One region of the Arthrobacter sp. SAFR-044 genome, then DNA from elsewhere that is predicted to be linked to it. Evidence: riboswitches for the same ligand, from Rfam matches in the RefSeq annotation. Region 1 holds a riboswitch; each other region holds the start of a gene.

Region 1 (4,959 bases):
CGGCGGAACTGATGGTCAGGACCCCGGCGATCTCCTCCACAACGGACATTTCGGCGTAAGTGCGGTCCTGAACGGAGGCGTCCGGCGGAGTCATCGCCTCCTGGAACCCCGCGGCGTCGGCGGCGTCCTGTGCCTGTCCGGCCGCGAGTTGCGCCGTGAGCCGGGACCGAAGTTCCAGACGCTCCAGCCGGATCTCATACCGCCGCTGCAGAACATCTACATCGGAACCAGCACCCACTCCGGCAGCTATAAATGCGTCTTCACGGTGCAGCGCATCAAGGGCAGCAATGCAGGCGTGAACACCTTCCGGTGCCCTTGCCGCCTCAACTCCTATACCCATAGAAGAATCATCCAACAGGGGTCTGACATTATGAGCTGCGCCTGTGCCGCTGACCGCCCGGGCGGGCCGAGCACCGAAGCCGCCTGCCGTCGTCGTACGTTTTCCATGCGGAGGTTCCTTTTCGCGGCCCAAGTTTCCGGCACGAAAGGAGCACGTGTGGCGCAGAAGAATATGCGGCACCGCACTTTGCAACAGCAGATAGCACTTAAATGAATTCCGCCGCCATTGGGTGGTGACGCCGTTGTCACCACCTAATGGCGGCCGAAGCTTGCCCGGGAGCAACCCGGGATCCTCCCGGAAAAGCCGGAAGGGAAGGGGCTGGAGGGTCAGATAGTGACGGCTCCGTTGGCGGTTTCAAAGGTGACCGAGAGGATGCCCGGTGTTCCGTGCGGGGCCACCCACTCGACCGCAACGTCCTCAAGCGGTTTCTCCACCGGCTCGCCCAGCCACTCGGTTACGCGGGAGGCGGAACCGGCGATGGTCAGGCAGCTCATCTTGAGGTTGCTCTCGTACGCGTTGGACGGGTGGAGTGAGGGATCGCCCTCCCACTTGAGCATGTACGGCACCTGGGGATCGGCGATGAGGCCCAGGATGCCAATCTGCTTCCAGACCAGCTCGCGGCCGTCCGGGAACTTGCGGTTGCCGTTCACGGCGGCGCGGCCAAGGCGTTCCTCGAAGGGGGCGAGGTCGTCCACTTCGACGCACCAGCCCATCCAGCCGCCACCAGCAGCGGAGCGGGCCCGCACGGCCTGGCCGAACGGTGCCTTGTCCGACGCCGGGTGGTCCAGGACCTCGACGACTTCCAGGTACTTGTGGCCGGCGAGCGGGATGATCATATTTCGGGTTCCGAACCGGGGGTGTACGCCACCCTTCACTGCCTCAACGCCGAGGGCAGTTGCAATACGTTCGGTAGTGGCCGCGAGGCCATCGTGTTCACAGGCGTAAGAGACGTGATCCATGCGCATGCGATCATCTTGGCACTTTGTGATCCGGCTCTCAGCTAAGGGTACCCTTACTAGCATTTGACGGGCGGGGCGCCCCCGTCCCGAGGCAGAAGGACCGGCATGAAGACCATGTTCGTCACAATGCTGTCCAGGGCAACCATCCGGTTCCTAGACTGGGCCCAGGTCATGAGTGCCAGCGCCAAGCCCCGGCCCGCTGGCCGGCAACCCTCCATCCGCGGTGGGGTGCCCCGGGTGAAGACCTGGCTCTCCGGCAACAGCCGGGAGCAAGCGCGGCCCGTACTGCCGGTGAGCATGCCGGGCCCATGTCAAAGGAGATTTGGATGTCCAACGGATGGTCCTTCGAAACCCGCCAGATCCACGCAGGGCAGGAGGTGGACAGCGCCACGGGTGCCCGGGCCCTGCCCATCTACCAGACCACGTCATTCGTGTTCCCCAGCGCCGAAAGCGCCGCCAACCGCTTTGCCCTGGCCGAACTTGCACCCATCTACACCCGCATCGGCAACCCTACCCAGGACGCCGTCGAGCAGCGGATTGCCAGCCTCGAAGGAGGCCTGGCAGCGCTGCTGCTGAGCTCGGGGCAGGCCGCCGAAACCTTCGCCGTCCTGAACATTGCCGAGGCAGGGGACCACATCGTGGCCAGCCCCAGCCTCTACGGCGGAACCTACAACCTGTTCGCCCACACCCTGAAGAAGTTCGGCATTTCGGTCACCTTCGTGGACGACCCTGACAACCTGGACCAGTGGCGCGATGCCGTGCAGCCCAACACCAAGCTCTTCTTCGGTGAAGTGGTGTCCAACCCGCGCCAGGATGTCCTGGACATCGAAGGCATCTCGCAGGTGGCCCACCAGGCCGGGGTTCCCCTGATCGTGGACAACACCTTGTCAACCCCCTACCTGATCCGCCCGCTGGAGTGGGGCGCGGACATCGTGATCCACTCGGCCACCAAGTACCTGGGCGGCCACGGTTCAGCCATTGCCGGCGTCATCGTCGATTCCGGCAAGTTCGATTTCGGCAAGGACCCGGAACGGTTCCCGGGCTTCAACACCCCGGATCCCACCTACAACGGCCTTGTCTACGCACGCGACCTGGGTGAAGGCGGCGCACTCGGGGCCAACCTGTCATACATCCTCAAGGCCCGTGTGCAGTTGCTGCGCGACCTGGGCTCGGCGGTGTCGCCCTTCAACGCCTTCCTGATTTCCCAGGGCCTGGAGACGTTGAGCCTGCGGGTGGAGCGCCACGTTGCGAATGCCACGGATGTGGCGCGCTGGCTGGAAGCAAGGGACGACGTCGAATCCGTCGCCTACGCGGGGCTGCCGTCCAGCCCTTGGTACGAGCGTGGCCGCAAGTACGGGCCCAAGGGAACGGGCGCCGTCGTGGCCTTCAACCTGGCCGGCGGCGCGGAAGCCGGCAAGCGCTTCGTTGATGCACTGGAGCTGCACTCCCACGTGGCCAACATCGGTGACGTCCGCTCCCTGGTCATCCACCCGGCGTCGACCACGCACAGCCAGCTCTCGCCGGAGCAGCAGGTGGTGGCCGGGGTTCATCCGGGGCTGGTCCGGCTTTCCGTGGGCCTGGAGCACATCGACGACATCCTGGCCGACCTGGAAGCAGGATTCCGGGCAGCCAAGAGCGCTGACTCCTAGCCCCACACGCCAGGGGCACCGCCGGTGCCGCCGGCAAGCCGGGAAGTCACAACCAGTCATACTCTTGGCCTGGAGCGGGGGGTGTTTCGTACACTCGAACCAGGTCATGAGTGCCAGTGACAGCCCCGGCTTGCTGGCCGGCAACCCTCCATCCGCGGTGGGGTGCCCCGGGTGAGGACCTGGCCTGCCGGTCAGACGACGGCAGGCAAGCGCGTAGAAGAGGTCTTGCCATGACGGTTACCGTCGCCCGAACCACCATCCCCGAACACGGAATCGTCCGTTACGCCTCCATCGGGGGACTGGAACTCGAAGCCGGGGGATACCTCCCGGACGTCACCCTGGCCTACGAAACCTGGGGGACGCTCAACGCGGACGCCAGCAACGCCATCCTGATCGAGCACGCCCTGACCGGCAGCACCCACGTAACCCGCGGCGACACCGACGAAGAAGGCTGGTGGGAGCAGCTGGCCGGTCCCGGCGCTCCCGTGGATACGGACCGCTTCTTCGTGGTGTCCATCAACATTGTCGGCGGCTGCTACGGATCCACCGGCCCGTCGTCGCCGGCCCCGGACGGCCGCCCCTGGGGCTCCAGGTTCCCCCTCGTCACACTGCGCGACAGCACTGTCGCCGAAGCAAGGCTGGCGGACCAGTTGGGCATCAAGAGCTGGTTCGCCGTCCTAGGCGGGTCGATGGGCGGCGCCCGCGCACTGGAATGGGCAGTGACCTATCCCGGGCGTGTGCAGCGCTGCGCCGTGATTTCCGTCGGGGCCGCCAGCACAGCCGAACAGATCGCCTTCGCACAGGCCCAGACGCTGGCCATCCGCCAGGACCCCAACTTCAACGGCGGGGACTACTACGGCGGTCCATGTCCGGAAGACGGGCTGGCGCTCGCCCGCCGGATCGCCCACATCACCTATCGGTCGGCTGCGGAACTGGAAGGCCGCTTTGGCCGGGAACCCCAGGCGCCCGAGTCCCCCCTGCAGGGGGAAGTCCTGGCCTCCCGCGGCCGTTACCAGGTGGAAAGCTACCTGGACCACCAGGGCAACAAGCTGGTGAAGCGGTTCGACGCCAACAGCTATATCGCCCTGACTGAAGCGCTGATGAGCCACGATGTCAGCCGGGGACGGGGAACCCTGGCCGAAACCCTGGCCACCTCCACGGCGCGGTTCTTCGTGGCCGCAGTGGACTCCGACAGGCTCTATTTCCCGTCCCAGTCCCACGAGTTGGCCCAGGCCCTGCCTGGCGACGTGGATGTCCATGTCATCCAGGCGCCGATCGGGCACGACGGGTTCCTGACCGAGATTGGGCAGCTGGGCGGCCAGCTGCGGAGCAGCTTCCTGGCCTAGGCAGCGCCCCGGGAACACCCGGCAGTGTGCATTCCTGCAGATGCCTTCTGCACTATTCGGCGTTGAGGTTGCGCCGCAGGCAGACCATACTCATCGAATCCGGCTTTCGTGGTGTGCATCACATCCGTTTGCCATTGACTGGTCCCCGTGGTGTCGACGACGACGCCGAAGGAGTTCACATGAGTACGGAAAGCTCCGCCGCAAGGCGCACAGAGGAAACCGACGTCAAGGCTTCAGGCCTGAAGAAAGTGGTAACGGCGTCCATGGCCGGCACCGTCGTGGAGTGGTACGAGTTCTTCCTCTACGCATCGGCCGCCACCTTGGTGTTCGGGAAGGCCTTCTTCCCCAACGCCGGCACGGAACTGGACGGTATCATCGCTGCCTTCCTCACCTATGCCGTCGGTTTCGTTGCACGCCCCATCGGCGGCATCGTCTTCGGCCACTTCGGCGACAAGTTCGGCCGCAAGCAGCTGCTGCAGCTGAGCATCATCCTGGTGGGGGTCTCCACCTTCCTCATGGGCTGCCTGCCCACGTTCTCGCAGATCGGCTACTGGGCGCCCGCACTGCTGGTCTTCCTCCGGTTTGCCCAAGGCTTTGCCGTGGGCGGGGAGTGGGGCGGCGCCGTCCTCCTCGTGGCAGAGCACAGCCCCAACAAATCCCGCGGG
Region 2 (4,959 bases), on a different contig from region 1:
GTCTCCGCCCTCCTGCTGGTGGGAGCGAGGTTCGACGAGGGCCTGCACCTTGAGCACGTGGGAAAGCCGGTGCCGAGCCTGGACCACATCAATATGACGGTGTCGGTCCTGCGTGGTGCCGGTGTATCCGTGGACGACTCCGTTCCCAACCACTGGGTGGTGGCACCGGGACCCATCCGCGCCTTCGACCAAAGGATTGAACAGGACCTCTCCAACGCCGGGCCCTTCCTGGCGGCGGCCCTGGCGTCACGGGGAACGGTCCGCATCCCCAACTGGCCCACGGAAACGCAGCAGGTGGGGGACCTCTGGCGCGGCATCCTGGCCCGGATGGGAGCCACCGTCACCCTGGCTGACGGCGTCCTGACCGTCACCGGCGGCCCGGAAATCACGGGCGGCGACTTCGCTGACACCAGTGAGCTGGCTCCTACCGTCGCGGCCCTGTGCGCCCTTGCCACTGGACCTTCCCGACTCACGGGGATTGCCCACCTCAGGGGACATGAGACCGACCGGCTGGCGGCCCTGGTCGCGGAAATCAACCGGCTCGGCGGCGACGCCGAGGAAACCAGCGACGGCCTGGTGATCCGGCCCGCCAGGCTGCACGCCGGCGTCGTCCACAGCTACGCCGACCACCGCATGGCCACTGCCGGGGCAATCCTGGGCCTCGCGGTGGACGGCGTCCAGGTGGAGGACATCGCCACCACCGCCAAGACCATGCCCGACTTTCCGCAGCTGTGGGCAAACATGCTGGCCCAGGATGCCGGCGTGGCGGCGCAGGAAAGGCGCGGCAGTGGCGCGGAGCACTGACTCCTGGGACGAATCAGACGTCCGGATCCGCCCCAGCAAGAAGGGCTCCCGGCCCCGTACCAAGGACAGGCCCAGCCATGATGACGCCGTCACCGGACGGATCATCACGGTGGACCGCGGCCGGTACACGGCAGTGGTGGGCGAAGACTCGGACAACGAGCGCGTTGTCATCGCAGCGCGGGCCCGCGAACTGCGCCGCTCGCCGGTGGTTGCCGGCGACTTCGTCTCGCTCGTGGGGGACGTGTCCGGGGAGCCGGACACGCTTGCCCGACTGGTAAAGATCCAGGACCGCCACACCCTGCTGCGCCGCAGCGCCGACGACACCGACCCAGTCGAGCGGGCCGTGGTGGCCAACGCCGACCAACTCGTGATTGTGGTGGCAGCCGCCAACCCGGAGCCGCGCACCGGATTCATTGACCGCGCCCTGGTGGCTGCCTACGACGCCGGGATCGAGCCGATCCTGCTGGTCACCAAGGCCGACGTCAAGGACCCGGCGGAATTGCTGTCCAACTACACCCACCTGGACTTCCCGGTGATCATCAGCCGGACCGCCGATGCAAAGGCGTCCGGGATCGATGCACGGTCCGACGACGGCCTCTCGGCGCGGCTGGACAGCGCGGCGGTGGCCGACCTCCGCGCCCACCTCGACGGCAAGGTCACCGTGATGCTGGGCCACTCGGGCGTGGGCAAGTCCACCATGGTGAACGCGCTGACCGGCGCCGAGCGGGCCACGGGTGGAGTGAACGCGGTCACCGGGCGTGGCCGCCACACCTCGTCGTCGGCCCTGGCCCTGCGCCTGGCGGACGCCCCGGCGGGCAGCTGGATCATTGATACCCCCGGCATCCGTTCCTTTGGCCTGGCGCACGTGGACCCGGACCGGATCCTGCGCTCCTTCCCGGACCTCTCCCCCGGCATCGAAAACTGTGAGCGGGGCTGCAAGCACACTGCAACGGCAGTGGACTGCGGCCTCGATGACTGGGTGGCTGGCGGACACGCGGGTCCCACCGGAGCGGCACGGCTGGCGTCCCTGAGGCGGCTGCTCGGCACGGACCCACGCATGGAGGCACAGGAAACCAAGGAGCTCGGCACCGTCAACTGACGCGTTCTCCCGGCAGAAGCGTCCGCAGACGGTAGTTTGGAACCATGATCCAACCCGCTTCGAGCTACAACGATGACCTGCGCCTGGCCCATGTCCTGGCCGACTCCGTGGATGACCAGACCATGAGCCGCTTCAAGGCCCTGGACCTCCACGTTGAGACCAAGCCGGACCTGACGCCCGTCACCGACGCCGACAAGGCAGCCGAGGAAGCCATCCGCGGCCAGCTCTCCCGCTCCCGGCCCCGCGATGCCGTCCTGGGCGAGGAATTCGGCAGCACCGGCCACGGCTCGCGGCGCTGGATCATCGATCCCATCGACGGGACCAAGAACTTTGTCCGCGGCGTCCCGGTCTGGGCCACGCTGATTGCCCTGGTGGATGAAGGCGAGCCCGTGGTGGGCGTGGTCAGCGCCCCGGCCCTCGGCAAGCGCTGGTGGGCAGCGAAGGGCATGGGTGCGTACATGGGCAGGTCCCTCGCAGCCGCCACCAGGCTCCGCGTCTCCAATGTGTCCAGCCTCTCCGACGCCTCCCTGTCCTACTCCAGCTTGGGAGGCTGGAAGGAACGCGGGAACCTTGACGAGTTCCTCGGCCTGACCGAGGACGTCTGGCGGACGCGGGCCTACGGTGATTTTTGGTCGTACTGCATGGTCGCCGAGGGCTCCGTGGACATCGCCTGCGAACCGGAGCTCAACCTCTACGATATGGCTGCACTGGTGCCGATCGTGGTGGAGGCAGGCGGCCGGTTCACCTCCCTCGAAGGCGAGGACGGACCCTTCGGCGGAAACGCGCTGGCCACGAACTCGATCCTGCACTCAGAGGTGCTGCACCGCCTCAACCCGTATTTGGACGATCTGCTGTAACTGCCACAGTTTCCCCACTTCAGCGAACATTGCGACGCCGGACACCTCCAGGAGGGGGTGTCCGGCGTCGTTTATTCGATGCAGCGTAACAAAGGCCTTAACAATTGCCGCGGCTTTAGTCCTGGCCGCCCCATGTCCTACGCTTTTAGGCAGGTCACGAGTGCCAGCGCAAAACCCCGGTTTGCTGGCCGGCAACCCTCCATTCGCGGCGGGGTGCCCCGGGTGACGACCAGGCCGGTCCGGAGTGGATGCGGCAAGCGCGGATTCCCTATGCGGGGTCCTGTATTCAAGTGAGGTCTCTGTGACAACTGCCACCGTCTCCCCCCAGCCTGCCATTGCCGACGCCGGTATCACCGAAGAACGCCACCGCATTGCCGGCCGCCCCCTTGCTGCCGTCACCGGCGCCGAGATCCAGGCACCGCTGATCTCCGGCGGCCATGTGCGGTACGCGAACCTTGACTATGGCGCTTCCGCTCCGGCCCTCTCCGTGGTTTCCGCCTACCTGAACGAGATCCTGCCCTACTACGCGAGCGTCCACCGTGGGGCCGGCTACGCATCCCAGATCAGCACCTCCGTATACGAAAATGCACGCAGCATTGTCCGGGACTTCGTGGGCGGACGCCCCGACGATTCGGTCATCTTCACCCGCAACACCACGGATTCCCTGAACCTCCTGGCCGGCTGCCTGCCCGCCACCGACGGCCGGCACGACGGCGACGTCCTCTACCTGGACATCGAACACCACGCCAACCTGCTGCCATGGCAGGGCGTTCCGCACCGCAGCATCGTTGCGGCCGACACCATTACCGGCACCCTGGACGCCGTTCGCGCCGAACTGGAGCAGGGCGGAGTCAGCCTGCTGGCGGTCACTGGCGCCTCCAACGTCACCGGCGAAATTCTCCCGATCCGGGCGCTGGCCGCGCTGGCCCATCAGCACGGTGCACGGATCGTGGTGGACGCGGCCCAGCTTGCGCCGCACCGCCGGGTGGACATCAGCGCGGACGACGTCGACTACCTCGCCTTTTCCGGCCACAAGCTGTATGCGCCGTTCGGCGCGGGCGTGCTGGTGGGACGGCCCGACTGGCTGGACACCGGTGTCCCGCACCTCGCCGGTGGCGGGGCGGTCAAGGAGGCAAGGCTCGACGGCGTCAGTTGGGCCACCGGTCCGGCCCGCCACGAGGGGGGCTCGCCGAACGTCCTCGGCGCCGCCACCCTGGCCCGCGCCACCCAGGTCATCGCCGAACTCGACCAGGACCGGTGGCACGCCCACGAATCCGCCATCCGTTCCTTCCTGGTGGAGGGGCTGCAGCGCATCGACGGCGTCACCGTCCACCAGATCTTCAAGGACACCAACCCGGAAACGGACACCATCGGCGTGGTCAACTTCTCTGTGGAGGGCTACGACGCAGGGCTGGTAGCCGCCTACCTCTCCGCAGAGCACGGGGTGGGCCTGCGCGACGGACGGTTCTGCGCCCACCCCCTGCTGAAGCGCCTGGGCCTGCCGTCCGGCTCCCTCCGCGCAAGTTTCGGCGTGGGCTCACGGCTGGAGGACGCCGAACGCCTCCTCGCCGGCATCCAGACGCTGCGCAGCAGCGGACTGGGCTGGGACTACGTGGTGGACGCGGGCCGCTGGGTGCCCGCCAACGACTTCCGCACCTACCCCCACTGGGCACCCAACACCCCCGGAACTGCCGGCGCAGCCCCCTGCACGGACGACTAGGCCCGGACACACGCCCACCCTGCTGATCCCTTCCGTGCGGTAGATTCGAAAGACATCCACATCGGCAGCATCAGAAGGAGGCCACGCGTGGTTCGGGGTGGCCCCAGGCTTGATCACGGCCGGCGCAGGGAACTCGGGCAGAGCTTCCAGGACGGCGGCCGGCACTACCAGCGGGTCCGCCCCGACTACCCTGCGGAGTCCGCCAGGTGGCTGGTGCCCGCCGGAGCCCGTGACGCCCTGGACGTGGGTGCCGGTACGGGAAAGTTCACCGCGTTGCTGCTGGCGCTGGGACTGGACGTCACCGCCGTCGATCCTTCTGCCGACATGCTCGCCCAGCTGAAGGACCATTGCCCCGCCGCCACGGCTGTGCCGGGGACTGCCGAGGCGACAGGCCTTCCCGGCTCGGCCTTCGACGTCGTCACCGTTGCACAGGCGTGGCACTGGTGCGACCCCCACGCCGCAAGCACCGAGCTGGCCCG
Region 3 (4,959 bases), on a different contig from region 1:
TTTCCTCACCCTGCCCGCGGAGGTTGCTGACCAGATCGCGGAAATCAGCCCCGCAGCGCGCAAAGCGTTCGGCTCTGTAAAGGTCACGGCGGAAGTCAAGGGCCACGTATGGCAGACGTCGCTGTTCCCCGACAGTAAAAGCGCCTCGTACCTGCTGCCCGTCAAGAAAGCCGTCAGGGACAAGGCACACCTCAGCGCCGGTGACAGCGTACAAGTCCAACTGGACATCGAGCCGGACTCTTCCCCACCCAGCTAGATCTGCTTCAGTGCCTGTTCCAGGTCGCGGATGAGGTCGTCCGGGTCCTCGAGGCCCACCGAGAGCCGGACCACGCCGTCAGTCAGGCCGATGGCTGCGCGCCCCTCCGGACCCATCGCGCGGTGGGTAGTGGTGGCGGGGTGCGTGATCAGGGACTTGGCATCACCGAGGTTGTTGGAAATATCGATGATCCGCAGCCCGTCCAGCAGCGCGAAGGCCGCTTCCTTGCCTGAGCGTCCCCCGGATGAAGCAAGCTCGAAGGTAAGGACCGTGCCGCCGGCGCTCATCTGCTTTGCCGCGAGCTGGTACTGCGGGTGCGACTTCAGGAGCGGATACTTCACCCAGCCCACCGCCGGCTGTTCCTCCAGCCACTCGGCAAGCCGCAGCGCGGTGGCCGACGAGTGGCTGACCCGCAGGCCCATGGTCTCCAGACCCTTGGTCAGCACCCAGGCGTTGAAAGCCGAAAGCGCTGGGCCGGTGTGCCGCATCAACTGCTTCACTGGTCCCTCGATGAATTCCTTGGTGCCCAGGATGGCGCCGCCCATCACCCTGCCCTGCCCGTCAATGTGCTTGGTGCCGGAGTAGACGATGACGTCGGCGCCGAGGTCACCGCAGCGCTGCAGCAGGGGAGTGGCAAAGACGTTGTCCGCCACCACGGTGGCCCCGGCCGCATGCGCCAGTTCACTGACGGCAGCGATGTCCACGATCTCCTGCATGGGGTTTGACGGGGACTCGAAAAAGACGGCGGTGGTGGGCTTGGAGAGGGCTTCGCGCCACTGGTCCAGGTCCGGTCCGTCCACGAAGACCGTCTCCACACCCCAGCGGGGCAGGATCTCGTTCAGGATCACAAAGCACGAGCCGAACAGCGAGCGGGCCGCCACCACACGGTCGCCGGCAGCCAGCAGGGCGCCCAGCGCGGTGAATACCGCAGACATGCCCGACGCCGTCGCGAAGCATGCTTCGGTGCCTTCCAGCAGCCTGAGCCGCTCCTGGAAGGTGGCCACGGACGGGTTGCCGTAGCGGGAGTAGACAAAGCGCTCGTCCTCGCCGGTGAACGCGCGTTCGGCTGCCGCCGCGGATTCGTACACGAATCCGGAGTTCAGGAAGATGGCCTCGGACGTTTCCTGGAAGTTGCTGCGGTCCAGGCCTCCACGGACTGCCTGGGTATCGGGGCTCCAGCCGGCGGCGTCTGGGTTTAAGGTCACTTAGTTCTTTCCGAGGTTGGTGGGCAGGCCGCGGTTCTTCCAGCCATTGACGGTGCGTTCGCCGTAGCGGTCCGGTTCGCCTTCGAAGCCCTCCAGCACGCTGTAGGCGGTGAAGCCGGCCTGGGTGGCTGCAGCTGCCGCGGCAATGGACCGCTGGCCGGACCGGCACAGGAACAGCAGTTCCGCGCCCGGATCCTCCGGCGCCTGCTCCTTGAGGTCCTTGACGAAGTCGGGGTTGGGGATGCCACCAGGGAAGGTCCACTGGATGAAGAGGGGATCGTTGTCCGTGGCTTTGGTGTCCGGGATGCCGATGTGGGCCCATTCGCCCTCGGTGCGGACGTCCACCAGGACGGCACCCTGCTCCAGCTTGGCCCATGCTTCCTGGGGCGTCAGGTCTCCGGCGTAGCTCATGCGTGGCCCTCGCCGTCGAACTCGCCTTCAAATTCGGCATCCAGCTTGTCCACCGCGGTGGCCACGGCGGCATCGGCTGAGGCGATCGCGGCCGGAAGGACAATGGCCTGCGCCACGATCACGGTGGTGCCGTTGAAGGTTGCTGCCGGGCTGCCGTGCAGCACATAGCCGTCGGCGAGTGCAGCGGAGATCCGCTCACAGAATTCACGGTTGTCCGCGCCGGTAATCAGGCGGTAGGACAGTCTTTCGTCAGGGGCGGGTGCGTCGGACACGACGGATCTCCTTCTTTCACGTTTGCAGCTCGAATCGGTCGATATGCCGAGTATTCACCTGAGGCACCCCGCCGCGAAAGGGAGGGTTGCCGACCGGCAAGTCAGGGCTTGGCACCGGTACTCATTACTCCCCAAAAAAATAACACCTGCCGCGCCCGGCCGCATCGCCGCCGTCGTCATGTTCCGTAACTGAGCCCCAGTCGGACCGCCGGTGACACGGCACGAGCAGCGCCGCAGGTCAAAAAGTCCTTACCCGAGGCCGCCTCAGGGCATGAAAAATGCTGCGGCACAAAAGTGCCACAGCATGTAATCGTCTGCCGCCGGTTACCCGGGGCGCTGGAAGTCCGGAGCGCCTTAAACGAGGCGCGGGTAGCTGCTGAGGATGTAGTCCGCGGCGGCCGGTCCTTTCATGCGCAGTCCGTTATGCCGGACCGAAACCTTGTGCTTCATGGCAGCCCAGAAGCTGGACTCGTTGCCCGTGGGCTGTTCGTTGACGAAGCACCAGCTGGTGTACAGCCCGTAAAGGCGGTCGCGGTCGAGGCTGGATTCCGAGGCGTGGTCTGCGTAGGTGGCTTCGTGGAGGAAAAGATCAAACTGCGAATTGGCCATGATGGCGTCCCTTCGCTCGGTGCGTGGTGCCGCCGGTAGGCTGCAGCGGCGAACCTCGATGCCCTGCACAAAGTGGCAAAGGATTATGTAGGCGCATCCCTCAGATTTCGGGGGAAGCCCAAGCCCTCTCACCAACTTGTCTACGATGTAGACTTTACCCGGAGACAAGATATGAGGCAACCGTCCCACTTAAAGATGGAGCGGGCCAGGTGTTTGGGAAACGTGCTTGCCCGGGCGGCACTATTCGAAGGATGCCCGGCGCCGGTCCTGCAGGCGGGTGTTCCAGACGTCCGGCCGGTTCACCCGGAACCGTCGCCCCGTGAGGGCTTTGGCGTTGAGCCTGATGTAGTTGGCCTTTTCGCCTGGCTGCCACGGTTCCAGGCCAAGCCTGTCCACGGCATCCTTCACGCCCTGGTCCTCGAGGATCTCGGTTTCGCCCCGCACCACCACACTCCATGCCTGTTCCGAGGCGGGGTCATAGCCGTCGATCTCCAGTGCCGCCGGCCGTTCCATCCGTGCACCCCAAAGCTTTGATCCGGGCGCCGTGCGGAAGACGATGCTGCGCAGGTGGACAGCGTAGTTCACGGGGAAGATCTCAGGATGTTCATCCACCACGATGGCAAGCCTGCCCACGGTGTCGTTGTCGAGGAGTTCCCAGCAGTCGTCGAAGGACAGGTTTTCAATCGGCAGGTTTCGCGAGTCCATGGTCCACACCTTACGGGTGATGCCGGAGCGGGAAAAGGGATTGCGCCGCTTGACGCGGACTAGTGGATGCCGGCGAAAAGTTCACTCAACTCGGCGGTCAGTTCCTTCTGGATGGACGGGGTGCCGATTTCCTTGCCGTCGATCCGGTTCACGGGGGCCAGCAGGCGGACGCTGGAGATCAGCCAGACCGCGTCGGCGTCCGTGAGGTCCCGGGGCTCCAGCGGACCGTAGCCCAGTTCCCAGCCCGCCGCCTTGGCGGCGGCGAAGAGGGCGCCCTGCGATGTTCCGGCCAGAATGCCGCTGTCCAGCTGCGGGGTGATGAGACGCTTCACTGTTGTGCCGTCGTCGGACTTTTCCACATGCGCAAGCAGCACGGTGGAGGTGGGGCCCTCCAGCACGCGACCATCAGAGGACAGAAAGATGACGTCGTCGGCGCCCTGTTTGTGGGCATGGCGCAGCGCGGCCATGTTGACGGCGTAGGAGAGCGTCTTGGCGCCCAGGAGCAGCCACGGCGCCCGTTCGGCCACATCACTGTCGTAACCCCGGTCAAGGAGGATGACGTCGATGCCCGTTTCCCGCTGCCGGCGGCCGGCAGCCCCGGCCGGCGACGCCTGCACCCAGGCCGTGGGCGCTGCGCCTTCCACGCCGCGGGTCACCACCAGTTTGACCACCAGTTCATCGGCGGCGGCGTCTGCCGGCGGGTTCTCGGATCGGTGCCGTGCAACCGCAGCCGCAATAACGCGCCGCCACGCGTCCTGGTCCGGGATGACCAGGTCCAGCGCCGCGGCGGAGCCCCCAAGCCGGTCCAGGTGGGCCTGCATCTTCCGCACCGTTCCACCCACGGCCAGCATGGTTTCGAAGACGCCGTCGCCGCGGGTGACCCCGAGGTCGGTGACCAGCAGCTGGGGTTTGGTGGCATCGGCCACCCTGCCGTCGGGGAAAGCGGGATCGAGGAAGGCGAGAACCACGGGGGCTGGTGAGGTCATGGCACCAGCTTAGTGCTGTACCGCGGATAAGCTGGGCGGAGTGCACCGGCCGGAAGCCGTCCTCCGGAGCCCAATCTCCCCGGGGGTTTTAGACGTGTTGTGGCCTTTCTCGCTTGCCGGCACCGCGCCGACGTGGGTGGTGGTGCTCCTGGGCTTCGCCGACCTGGCCATCCGGATCCTGGCGCTGGGCATCATCCCCGGCAACCGGCGCCCCACCACCGCCATGGCCTGGCTGCTGGGCATCTTTTTCATTCCGTTCGTGGGCATTGTGCTGTTCCTGCTGTTCGGCAATTTCCGGTTGTCCAGCCGCCGGCGGGCACAGCAGCAGCTGGTCAATGAGCGCGTGCAGGCCGGCATCACCGCGCTTTCCGATGTTGAAAGTGACTACCCGGGTCCGGAATGGGTGAAGTCCGCTGCTGAACTGAACCGCACCCTGGGTTCCCTGCCCATGGTGGACGGCAACTCCGTGGACCTCATTCCGGGCTACCCCGATTCCATCCTGGAGATGACCAAGG

What was found. A riboswitch is a leader RNA that binds a small molecule or an ion and turns the genes downstream of it on or off. The one in region 1 is predicted to bind S-adenosylmethionine.
Region 2: another riboswitch for S-adenosylmethionine. It lies ahead of ACR65J_RS13015 (aminotransferase class V-fold PLP-dependent enzyme); the one in region 1 lies ahead of metX (homoserine O-acetyltransferase MetX).
Region 3: another riboswitch for S-adenosylmethionine. It lies ahead of ACR65J_RS05775 (DUF1737 domain-containing protein); the one in region 1 lies ahead of metX (homoserine O-acetyltransferase MetX).

What each region holds. Positions count from the first base shown of each region.
Region 1 covers NZ_JBPFDN010000001.1:444,905-449,863, forward strand. Annotated here, with positions in the region: gene ACR65J_RS01890 (HNH endonuclease signature motif containing protein) at 1-340, opposite strand, end outside; gene ACR65J_RS01895 (VOC family protein) at 667-1,305, opposite strand; SAM riboswitch class IV at 1,467-1,581, shown strand; gene ACR65J_RS01900 (bifunctional o-acetylhomoserine/o-acetylserine sulfhydrylase) at 1,626-2,948, shown strand; SAM riboswitch class IV at 3,051-3,166, shown strand; gene metX (homoserine O-acetyltransferase MetX) at 3,179-4,294, shown strand; gene ACR65J_RS01910 (MFS transporter) at 4,474-4,959, shown strand, end outside.
Region 2 covers NZ_JBPFDN010000007.1:204,508-209,466, forward strand. Annotated here, with positions in the region: gene aroA (3-phosphoshikimate 1-carboxyvinyltransferase) at 1-804, shown strand, start outside; gene rsgA (ribosome small subunit-dependent GTPase A) at 788-1,903, shown strand; gene hisN (histidinol-phosphatase) at 1,948-2,760, shown strand; SAM riboswitch class IV at 2,913-3,026, shown strand; gene ACR65J_RS13015 (aminotransferase class V-fold PLP-dependent enzyme) at 3,062-4,480, shown strand; gene ACR65J_RS13020 (class I SAM-dependent methyltransferase) at 4,568-4,959, shown strand, end outside.
Region 3 covers NZ_JBPFDN010000003.1:152,744-157,702, forward strand. Annotated here, with positions in the region: gene ACR65J_RS05760 (DUF1905 domain-containing protein) at 1-256, shown strand, start outside; gene ACR65J_RS05765 (O-succinylhomoserine sulfhydrylase) at 253-1,461, opposite strand; gene ACR65J_RS05770 (rhodanese-like domain-containing protein) at 1,462-1,872, opposite strand; gene ACR65J_RS05775 (DUF1737 domain-containing protein) at 1,869-2,144, opposite strand; SAM riboswitch class IV at 2,158-2,273, opposite strand; gene ACR65J_RS05780 (hypothetical protein) at 2,499-2,753, opposite strand; gene ACR65J_RS05785 (pyridoxamine 5'-phosphate oxidase family protein) at 2,994-3,458, opposite strand; gene ACR65J_RS05790 (aminodeoxychorismate lyase) at 3,518-4,444, opposite strand; gene cls (cardiolipin synthase) at 4,539-4,959, shown strand, end outside.